Regions from separate parts of the Janthinobacterium sp. CG_23.4 genome, predicted to be linked through region 1. Evidence: riboswitches for the same ligand, from Rfam matches in the RefSeq annotation. Region 1 holds a riboswitch; the other holds the start of a gene.
What was found. A riboswitch is a leader RNA that binds a small molecule or an ion and turns the genes downstream of it on or off. The one in region 1 is predicted to bind thiamine pyrophosphate.

Region 1 (5,284 bases):
CTTTCGCCTGGGCTATGATCAGTGACAAATTCCACGGATTCAAGATGCCCATGCCCGAGCCAATCAGCGAGGCCAGCGGCATGATGGCCACGCAGCCGATATCTTCCAAAATCTTCGCCTGGATCGGGTCGTCACTGCAATAGACCATCACGTCGAAGCCATCCTTGACCAACGCTTCGGCCGCGATCAGGGTTTCCGGCATGTGTGGAAACAAGGTCTTTTCATCGCCCAGTACTTCCAGCTTGACCAGATTGCGCCCGCCCAGCAGCTCGCGCGCCAGCTGCAAGGTGTAGACGGCATCCTTGGCGTTGTAGCAGCCAGCCGTGTTGGGCAAAATCGTGTACTGGTCCGGCGGCAGCACATCGAGCAGGCTGGGCGCGCTCGGATCTTGCCCGATATTGACGCGACGGATCGCCACCGTGATGATTTGCGCTTGCGCCGCGTCCGTCGCTTCGCGCGTCTGTGACAAATCCTTGTACTTGCCGCTGCCCACCAGCAAGCGCGATTGGTATTGTTTTCCTGCGATGCTCAGCAGATCATCGTTATGATTACTTGTCATTGCTTTTTCCTTAATTTAGCCACCGCCGATGGCGCGTACGATCTCTACCTGATCCAAGCTTTCCAGGACCCTGCCCTGCCACGCCTTGCGCGGCACGACATGGCGGTTGACGGCCAGCGCCAGCGCCTGGTTTTCCAGCGACAATGCGGCGATCAACTGGTCCAGCGTGTGCCCCGGCGGCACCTGGTGCGGCGCGCCGTTGAGCGTGATGGGTATGCATGCAGGCATCACGCTCTCCTTCATACCTTACGGTACAGCTCGGCGCCGTTCTTGATGAATTCGATGGCCTTGATTTCCATGCCTTGCTGGAGCGCCTTGTCTTCCGCGATGCCCATGCCGGCCGCATATTCGCGCACTTCCTGCGTGATCTTCATCGAGCAGAAGTGCGGGCCGCACATGGAGCAGAAATGCGCTACCTTGGCCGAATCCTTGGGCAGAGTTTCGTCGTGGAATTCGCGCGCCTTGTCCGGGTCCAGGCCGATGTTGAACTGGTCATCCCAGCGAAATTCAAAGCGCGCTTTCGACAGGGCGTTGTCGCGGATTTGTGCGCCCGGATGGCCCTTGGCCAGGTCGGCCGCATGCGCCGCAATTTTATACGTGATGATGCCATCCTTCACATCAGCCTTGTTGGGTAAGCCCAAGTGTTCCTTCGGCGTCACATAGCACAGCATGGCCGTGCCATACCAGCCTATCATGGCCGCGCCTATGCCCGATGTGATGTGGTCGTAGCCGGGGGCAATATCGGTCGTCAGCGGTCCCAGCGTGTAGAACGGCGCTTCGCCGCACTGCTCCAGCTGCAAGTCCATGTTTTCCTTGATCAATTGCATGGGCACATGGCCCGGGCCTTCGATCATCACTTGCACATCGTGCTTCCAGGCCACTTGCGTCAGCTCGCCCAGGGTTTTCAGTTCGCCCAACTGCGCCTCGTCGTTGGCGTCGTAGATCGAGCCGGGGCGCAAGCCGTCACCCAGCGAGAACGACACGTCGTACGCCTTCATGATGTCGCAAATGTCTTCAAAATGCGTGTACAGGAACGATTCCTGATGGTGTGCCAGACACCATTTCGCCATGATGGAACCGCCGCGCGAGACGATGCCCGTCAAGCGCTTGGCCGTCAGCGGCACATAGCGCAGCAGCACGCCCGCGTGGATGGTGAAGTAGTCAACGCCCTGCTCCGCCTGCTCGATCAAGGTATCGCGGAAAATCTCCCACGTCAGGTCTTCGGCCTTGCCATTGACCTTTTCCAGCGCCTGATAGAGGGGCACAGTACCGATGGGCACGGGGCTGTTGCGCACGATCCATTCGCGCGTTTCGTGGATGTGCTTGCCAGTAGACAAGTCCATCACGTTATCGCCGCCCCAGCGGATGGCCCAGGTCATTTTTTCCACTTCCTCGCCGATGGACGAAGTGACGGCCGAATTGCCGATATTGGCGTTAATTTTCACCAGGAAATTGCGGCCGATGATCATCGGTTCGACTTCCGGATGGTTGATGTTGGCGGGAATGATGGCGCGGCCACGGGCGATTTCCTCGCGCACGAATTCGGCCGTGATTTGCGCAGGAATGCTGGCGCCGAAGGACTGGCCCGGATGCTGGCGGCCCATCAGCTCGGCCAGGCGCTCGCCCATGGGACCGGAGGCTTTCAGTTCGCGCAAATACTCGTGGCGGCGCATGTTTTCGCGGATGGCCACGAATTCCATTTCCGGCGTGATGATGCCTTGCCGGGCGTAATGCATTTGCGTCACATTCTTGCCGGCGATGGCGCGGCGCGGCTTGCGGTGCAGGTTAAAACGCAGCTCGGCCAGTGTCGGGTCTGCCAGGCGGGCGATGCCGTAGTCGGAGGTGGGACCGGGCAATTCTTCCGTGTCGGCCCGCTCCATGATCCACGGCAGGCGCGGCGTAGCCAGGCCCGAGCGGATATCGATCTGCACCTCCGGGTCCGTGTACGGGCCGGACGTGTCGTACACGTAGATCGGCGGATTCTTTTCGCCGCCGAACGACGCTTCCGTATCGGATTGGCTGATTCTGCGCATGGGCACGCGGATATCGGGGCGGCTGCCTTCAATATAGATCTTGCGCGAATTGGGCAGCGGTGCGATGGCCGCTTCGTCGACCGTGGCGGTGGCGGAGAGGAATTTCGGGTTGGCGTTCATTTTGGCTCCTTGGCTAGACTTGCAGCTAGACTATTTATAGCCTGGAGCCAGCTAAGGAGGTTCGGCTGCGCGCACGCGGAAAAGCGAGGTGCGTTCATCCTAAAGCTTCCCTTCGCTGGCATTATCCAGATCAGGTTCGGAGGGTATTTCTCACCCGCGCTTGCACTGTGTTTCCACAGCGAAAGGCAGGACCCCTAGCGTTTGCCGCCTTGCGGCAGCGGGCCAATTATACGCGCTTCGCGCCGCGTGGCCAGATGATTTCTTGCGTTGTCGTCGTGCCGGCATCTGCTGCAATGCAGCAGATACCGGCGCGCTTATTTCTTCTTGCCCCAGCGCCAGGCGGTCGGTTCGCCCTTCCACTGGCACACGGCGATCAGCGCGGCGACGATGGCGACTTCATACACGATGTAGCCCAGCAGCATGGTTTGTGGCGGGAACAGGAAGGCGCCGCAGGCGAACAGCGCCAGCGCGGCCAGGAACACCAGCCAACCCTGCCAGGTGATGGGCAAACCCCAGCCCCAGCCGTAGGTCTTGGCGGGAAACCAGTATTCGGGCAGTGATTTGTCAACCATGATACTTTCCTTGTTGATGTCAATAACAACAAGTATAGATCAACGGTCGGCAATCAGACAGCACGCAGGCGCTGCGTGACATCGAGACCGATGCCGCGATAGCCGATGAAACGGCTGCCATTGTCGAACATCGGCTCGCCACTGACCTGCAGATACTGCGTGCTGCCGTCCAGGTTGGCGCGGCTATAGATGAAGTCGAGGAAAGGTTCGCGCGCGGCGATCTTGGCGTCGAGCAATGCACGCTCGGCCGCGTTCCAGCGCTGCGGCTCTGCCTCGCTGCCGATGCCCAGCATTTCAGCCACGGGACCGGAAAAGCGCGTCAGCTTACCCTGCGCATCCTGTTCCCAGTACCAGTCGGAAGACAGTTCCGTAAAGCGCTGGAAGCGCGCTTCGCTCTCGCGCAACTCGGCCGTGCGTTCTTCCACCAACTGTTCCAGCGACTTGTTGTATTCGGCCAGCTTCTGGTACAGCAAACGCACTTCCAGCATATTGTGGATGCGCGTCTTCACCTCCACCAGGTCGAAGGGCTTGCTGACGAAGTCCTTGGCGCCGGCCTGTAGCGCGCGCAGCTTATGGCCGGGCTGGGCCGTAATCACCAGCACCGGCAGATAGCTGCCCGCCTCGATGTCGCGCAAGCCGTCCATGACTTCGAAGCCATCCATTTCAGGCATCTGCAAGTCGAGCAAAATCAGATCGTAGCGGTGCTGCTGGTGCAGCGCGTGCACCGCTTGCGGGTCCATGGTGGACGTGATGCGCGTATAGCCGGCATTGCGCAACACCTGCTCGAGCAGCATGACGTTGGCCTCCTGGTCATCGACGATGAGGATGCTGGCGTTCAGGATCTCAGTGGCTTGAAGCATGGCGGTATTCCTAAAATGAAATGCAAAATTAGCGTGCTGCGTGCGTGTCGTCGGCCAAGCCGTGTGCGGCTGCATGGTGCAAGGCCACGTCGAGCGCATCCATGAATTCGACGACCTTGATGGGCTTGGTCAAATAGCGGAAGAAGCCCGCTTCCAGGCCTTTCTCGATATCGCGCGGCACGGCGTTGGCCGACAGGGCCATCACGGGGATATGGCTGGTCAGCGGATCGTCATGCAAGATGCGCAGGGCGCCATAGCCGCTGATGCCGGGCAGGTTGATATCCATCAAGATCACGTCCGGCTGATACGTGCGCGCCAGGTCGATGCCCAGGTGCGCATCGATGGCCGTCAGCAGCTTCAAGTCGCTGCGGCGGGCAATTAATTGCTCCACCAGCGCCAGGTTGGCGGGATTGTCTTCCACGTACAGCAAGGTGCGCTGGCTTTCCGGATCTTCCTGTACCGCGGGCAAGGCTACGCCCTCTTCCAGATGCAGTTCAGGCGCGCGCGAGGCCTGGAATTCCACCCAGAAGGTGGTGCCCATGCCCACCGTGCTGTCGACACCGATCTGGCCCCCCATCAACTCGACCAGTTGCTTGGTGACGACCAGGCCGATACCCGTGCCCTCTTCCGTGCTGCTTTCCTGGCCCAGGCGATTGAAGGGTTGGAACAACTGACTCATCTGTTCGGCGTTCAGGCCAGCGCCGCTGTCCGTGACGCTGGCGCGCACGCGCTCGCCTTGATGACGGCACTCGACTTTCACGCTGCCGCCGCTCTGGTTGTACTTGATGGCGTTCGACAGCAGGTTAATCATCACCTGTTTCACGCGCGTGCGGTCGGCATGCACATAGAAGGCCTTGCCGCAACGGGGGAAATGCATGCTGATGCCGCGTTTTTCTGCCTGTGGCGCGATCATCGCCTGGCAATCTTGCAACACGTCGAGCAAGGACATCGCCTCTTCCGACATGGTGACCTTGCCCGACTCGATCATGGCCAGGTCGAGGATTTCATTGATCAAACGCAAGAGATACCAGCCACCCTTGAGGATTTGGTCGATCGAGCGCTGCTGCGGCAAGCTCGGCGCCGGCGTCTCGGACGCCATCAACTGGGCAAAGCCCAGCACGGCGTTCAAGGGCGTGCGCA
Region 2 (5,284 bases), 2.6 Mb from region 1:
GCGCATGCAACTGGAAGTGGAAATGGCCAACCTGTCGGACGAGGCGCGCCTGGGCATCCAGTCCGATATCGGCCAGATGGACGCCATCATCGGCCAGTTCCTCGACTACGCCAGGCCGACGGAAGCGTCGAGCTTCACGGACGTGGACCTCAGCGGTTTACTGAGCGACATGACGCGCGAAGCGATGCGCCTGCCGGACGTGAGCATCCATGCCAGCATCGCCGAAGGCGCGCATGCGATGGGCAATCCCACCGACTTGCGCCGCGTGCTGAACAACCTGATCGAGAATGCCCGCCGCTATGGCAAGTCGCCAGGCAGCGACCTGACGGAAATCGACATCGGCTGCCATGTGCGCACCAGCCACGGCGTGAAAAAGGTGATTATCGAGGTACAAGACCACGGCACGGGCGTACCGGCCGAGAAGATCGAGCAACTGATGAAACCGTTCACCCGCCTCGACACGGCGCGCGGGCAAGCCAACGGCGCCGGTCTGGGCCTGGCCATCGTCGAGCGCGTGCTGCAGCGCCATGGCGCCGAATTGCAGGTACGCAACCGCGAAGGCGGTGGCCTGGCGTTTCAGATCAGCTTGCCAGCGGCGTAAAAAATAATCGGGCCTGCTCACTCCGGTGTTTGCGCCAGCGGTGCAGGCGACGTAGGTCGGATTAGCGGGAACCGCGTAATCCGACAAGAACAGCCAACAATGTTGTCGGATTACGGCCTCATCCGGCCTACGCTGCCGACGCCGCTTCCTGCACCAGCACTTTATTCATCAGCAATTCCGTTGCCCCGTAACCGTACAGGGAATCGCTTTCCATGCCCGGCGTATCGAAGGGAATCGATTCTTCACGGTCCAGCTTGGCAGGGTCGGCGTCGGCATAACTGGCGCGCCAGGCGCGCTGCAATGAGGCATTACGGCGGATAAAGGCTGGCATGGGCCAGGCCTCGCGCTCCCAGTGGCGGCTGTCGCCCAGCAGGGGCCAGCGCGCGTTAAGGATGGCCATATCACCCGTGCGCAAGCGGCGCACGGCATGTTCCGGGCGCAAATCTTCCAATTCTTCCAGTACAGGCAAGCGGTCGCGCTTCGGCCCGAACATATACGCCAGCATGATGCGCCCGGCAGGCGCCCGGCGCGCTACCACGCCGGCGGCATAGCCGCCGCCAGGCAAGGGTACGGCAAACCAGCTGCCTTCTCGGTATGGCAATGATCTCATCGTTGCAAACTCTTCCAAAATCGTGTTCGGCACACAGTCTACGCGAAGCACCGGGCATGTGGCGCATGGTACGCCACAGCGACAACGCAATCGTTACCCTATGTTCTCGTCATAGTGATACTGAGCAACGATCGGCCCCGCCTTGAACAGCGCCTCCTTCATGGCCGCGTCCAGGCGCGCATCGCGGCGACGCATCCACTCGAGCAGCATGGCCGCTTCCTTGCGACTGGTGTCGCCCGCATGCGCGAGCACGCGACGCAGTTCCGGGTCCGTGCACGCCTCGAAGCGCTGGCTGTTCAAGTCCAGTGCCTGTAGCGCGGCGATGGTGGCGCCGATGGCGCGGTGCATATCGAGTGCCGTGGCAGGCAAGCCCGATTCTTCCAGTGGGACGGTGGTCATGCGCATTCCTTTTCGCGTGGTGGTAACATCGGCTGCATTCTCCGCCTCGTGGGCGAAAAGCTCAAGCGTCCACGACGCGTTTCCAGCCGCGCACCACGATTTCCTGCTGACCATCGACGACGGCAAGGTGCGCTAACTGCGTTTGTAGATTCGCGCCACACTGTTGTAAAACGCTCAGCCAGATGGGACAGCAGGCCGTGCTTCATGCTAAGCTGTCACCTCGCTAGGGGTCCTGGAGCAGTCATCCGGGTGAGAGATACCCTTCGTACCTGATCTGGATAATGCCAGCGAAGGAAAGCGCAAAGTACCTCCCTCCTTTGATAGCTCCTGCGTTGGCGCCAGCCGAACAAGCAGCCTGCCGTACTCTCCCGAGAGTCGGCTTGAACCACGAGCAATCTATGTCCACACCGAATTTATCCGTTTCTGTACTGACCCTGGCCATCGTGCAGGCGTTTGCCGCGCCAGCGCTGGCAGCGCCTGACACCGCCGACTCACAGGCCGATACGCCAAGCATGGCCGAAGTCATCGTCACGGCCAGCAAGGCGCCAGCCGCCAAGCGCGCTTCCGTGGGCGGCTTTTCCGACGCACCGCTGCTACAAACGCCGGCGTCCGTCACCGTCATTGCGCAAAAAGACATGCAGGACTTGCAGATACGTAATCTGAGCGACGCCGTCAAGCTCGACGCCAGCATCAACGACGCCTACAACGCCGTCGGCTATGCGGAACAGTTCACCATCCGCGGCTTCAAGCTCGATAACAATTCCAGCTACCGCAAGGATGGCATGGCCATTCCTGGCGACACGCAAATTGCGCTGGAAAACAAGGAGCGCATCGAAGTGCTGAAAGGCCTGGCTGGCTTGCAGGCGGGCGTGGCCGCGCCCGGCGGCGTGATCGACTTCATCGTCAAGCGCCCCACCGCTTCGCCACTGCGCACGGTCACCGTGGAAACGCGCGAGCGCGGCACCCTGTACGGCGCCGTTGACCTAGGCGGTCGCCTGGAAGACACGCGCTTCGGCTACCGTGTCAACGTGGCGGCCGAGCGCCTGCGCTCCTACATCAAGGGCGCCGATGGCAACCGTAAATTCATTTCTGGCGCCTTCGACTGGCAGATATCGCCACAGGCGCTGCTGCAGCTCGATGCCGACTACCAGGACAAGGCGCAGGCAACAGCGCCCGGCTTCCAGCTGCTGAACAATAAAACCTTGCCAACGGGCGTCAGCGCCAATGCCATGCTCAACTTGCAGCCATGGACGCGCCCCGTGGAAACCGTCACCACCAACATCGGCCTGCGCTTCCAGTACGCGTTCAATGACGACTGGAATGCCACCCTGTCGGCCAACCAGCACGCGTTCAAGCGCGATGACTACACCGCCTTCCCGTATGGCTGCAGCGGACAGGACCTGTACCCTGGCTTCTGCGGCAATGGCGACTACGACGTGTATGACTACCGCAGCCTGGGCGAAACGAAAAAGCCGCTGAGCGCGCAAGCCATGATCGAGGGCAAGTTCGCCACCGGTAGTCTGCGTCATGCATTCACGGCCGGCGTCTCGACCTTCCGCCGCAAGGACCGCGCCGGCCTGTACGTGTACGACTGGGTGGGCGTGAGCAACATCTATCAGCCGCAAATCGTCGGCACCTCGCCGGGCGTCACGGGTCCCGTGCGCCTGGTGCGCAAGGATACGGAAAACTCCGTCTTCGTGCAGGACATCATCAGTCTGACGCCGAACTGGAAACTGCATGGCGGCTTGCGCCATGTCGATGTCGATGGCTACCAGTATGTGCTCAAGGCCGACACAGAAATTCGCGCCAAGCACGACTTCCTGCTGCCCAATGTATCGCTGGTCTATACGCCGCTCGACAATGTCTCCGTGTATGCGGCCTATTCGCAGGGCATGGAACATGGCGGCACGGCGGACCGCAAGGCAATGAATGCCAACGAAGAGCTGACGCCGAGCCGCTCGAAGCAGATTGAATTGGGCGTGAAGATGGATGTGACGCCCGACTTCATGCTGGCGGCCAGCCTGTTCCAGATCCGCAAGGGCCTGGAATTCCAAAACGCTGCACGCTATTTCGTGCGTGAAGGCCAGGCGCAGCACCGGGGCCTGGAATTATCTGCGCAAGGCAAGGCTGGCCGCGACCTGAACCTCGGCGTCTCGCTCACGGCCCTGAACAGCCAGCAGTCAGGCACGGGCAATGCGGATCTCGACGGCAAGCGCGTGCCCAATGTGCCCGCCTTGAAGGCGGCCGTGCATGCGGATTACGCCGTGCAACAGGTGGCGGGCTTGAGCGTCAATGGCAGCTGGGAATATGCGGGCAAGAAAGCGTTTGAATACAACAACACGACTTTCGTGCCCTCGTACCATGTGTTCAACCTGGGCGCCGCCTACGCCACGCGCATCGCCGGCACACGCGCCGTGCTGCGCGCCGCCGTCAACAACGTGGCCGACAAGTTCTACTGGCGCGACGTGACGCCGGAATCGGATGGCTATCTGTATCCAGGCGCCAGCCGCACGTTCAAGGTCTCGGCACAGTTCGACTTTTAAACACCTAAGCAAAGTTTGTTAGGTGTTGTAAGGAAAAGAAATGGCAGGCGCTGCAGCAAGCGCCTGCCGCAGCAGGGGCGCCGCCTGGTCCAGGCGCGCCTCCAGGTTGTCGTGCAAGACGTGGTAGACGATGCCACGCGCGTCGAGCGCATCGAGCAGGTAGCGGTAAATCAATTGACGCACGGCTTCCGACTCGCGCTGCAAGCCATCGGCCACCCACGGGCTATCGGGCGCCGTCACCAGGGTCACGTCGTACTGCGTGGCATCGGCCAGCGCCGCCAGTTGCGCGTCCGCACCATCAAAATAATGGCGGCTGTAGACCAGCGTCATCAAGGGCGTCGTGTCGCAAAACAGGAAGTCACGCGCCTGCGGGGCGGCTGCCGCTTCGCGTTCGATTTGCGTTCGAGCAATACCAAACTGATCGGCCGCGAGGGGCACCCTGCCCTGCATTTCGACAAATTCGCGCAAGTATTCCGGCACCCAGACGGTGCCGTAGCGCGCAGCCAGGGCTGCCGCCAGGGTAGACTTGCCCGACGATTCCGCTCCCAGGATCGCCACGCGCACGCAAGGCCGCATCACTTGAGGACCATGGCATCGGGCGCGGCCGGTGCCGACTTTTTCCACGCCAGCAAGCCGATGATGGCCATCACCACGAAGAAGGCGTATAGCACGGCTGTCAGGGTCAAGCCCTTGTGCAGGTACAGCCAGACATACAGCACGTCGACGATGATCCAGGCAATCCAGTTTTCGAGCTTTTTGCGCGACAGCAGCAATTGTCCCACCAGGCTACCGGCCGTGAGGAAACCGTCCGCTTGGGGCACGTCCGTATCTGTCGCCGTCAGCAGCCATGCAATGAGCAGGAAACCGATCAGCCAACTTGCCGCGCAGGCCAGCCAGCCGCGGCCATCGAGGCGCGTGACGGGCAAGATCTTGCCGCCGCTGGCCGGATGCAGCCACTGATACCAGCCCCAGAACGAGACGCTGATGAACAGCAGTTGCAAGGCCATGTCGCCATACAGGCGCGAGTCGAAAAAGACGAATCCGTAAGCGGCCGAGGAAATGATGGCGAACAGCCACGCCCAGTGATTCTGGCGGATGTTGAGCGCAACGGTTGTCAGTGCCAGGACAAAG

Region 2: it holds a riboswitch for thiamine pyrophosphate, as region 1 does, so the genes downstream of both, H4V96_RS14305 (TonB-dependent siderophore receptor) here and thiC (phosphomethylpyrimidine synthase ThiC) in region 1, are expected to answer to the same signal.

The regions. Positions count from the first base shown of each region.
Region 1 is NZ_JARXUX010000001.1:552,172-557,455, reverse strand. It holds gene H4V96_RS02510 (thiazole synthase) at 1-559, opposite strand, end outside; gene thiS (sulfur carrier protein ThiS) at 575-787, opposite strand; gene thiC (phosphomethylpyrimidine synthase ThiC) at 799-2,712, opposite strand; TPP riboswitch at 2,803-2,918, opposite strand; gene H4V96_RS02495 (hypothetical protein) at 3,027-3,284, opposite strand; gene H4V96_RS02490 (response regulator) at 3,338-4,144, opposite strand; gene H4V96_RS02485 (PAS domain S-box protein) at 4,173-5,284, opposite strand, start outside.
Region 2 is NZ_JARXUX010000001.1:3,192,990-3,198,273, forward strand. It holds gene H4V96_RS14285 (sensor histidine kinase) at 1-601, shown strand, start outside; gene H4V96_RS14290 (Imm26 family immunity protein) at 729-1,211, opposite strand; gene H4V96_RS14295 (hypothetical protein) at 1,305-1,610, opposite strand; gene H4V96_RS14300 (hypothetical protein) at 1,609-1,746, shown strand; TPP riboswitch at 1,826-1,923, shown strand; gene H4V96_RS14305 (TonB-dependent siderophore receptor) at 2,009-4,153, shown strand; gene H4V96_RS14310 (ATP-binding protein) at 4,172-4,729, opposite strand; gene pnuC (nicotinamide riboside transporter PnuC) at 4,729-5,284, opposite strand, start outside.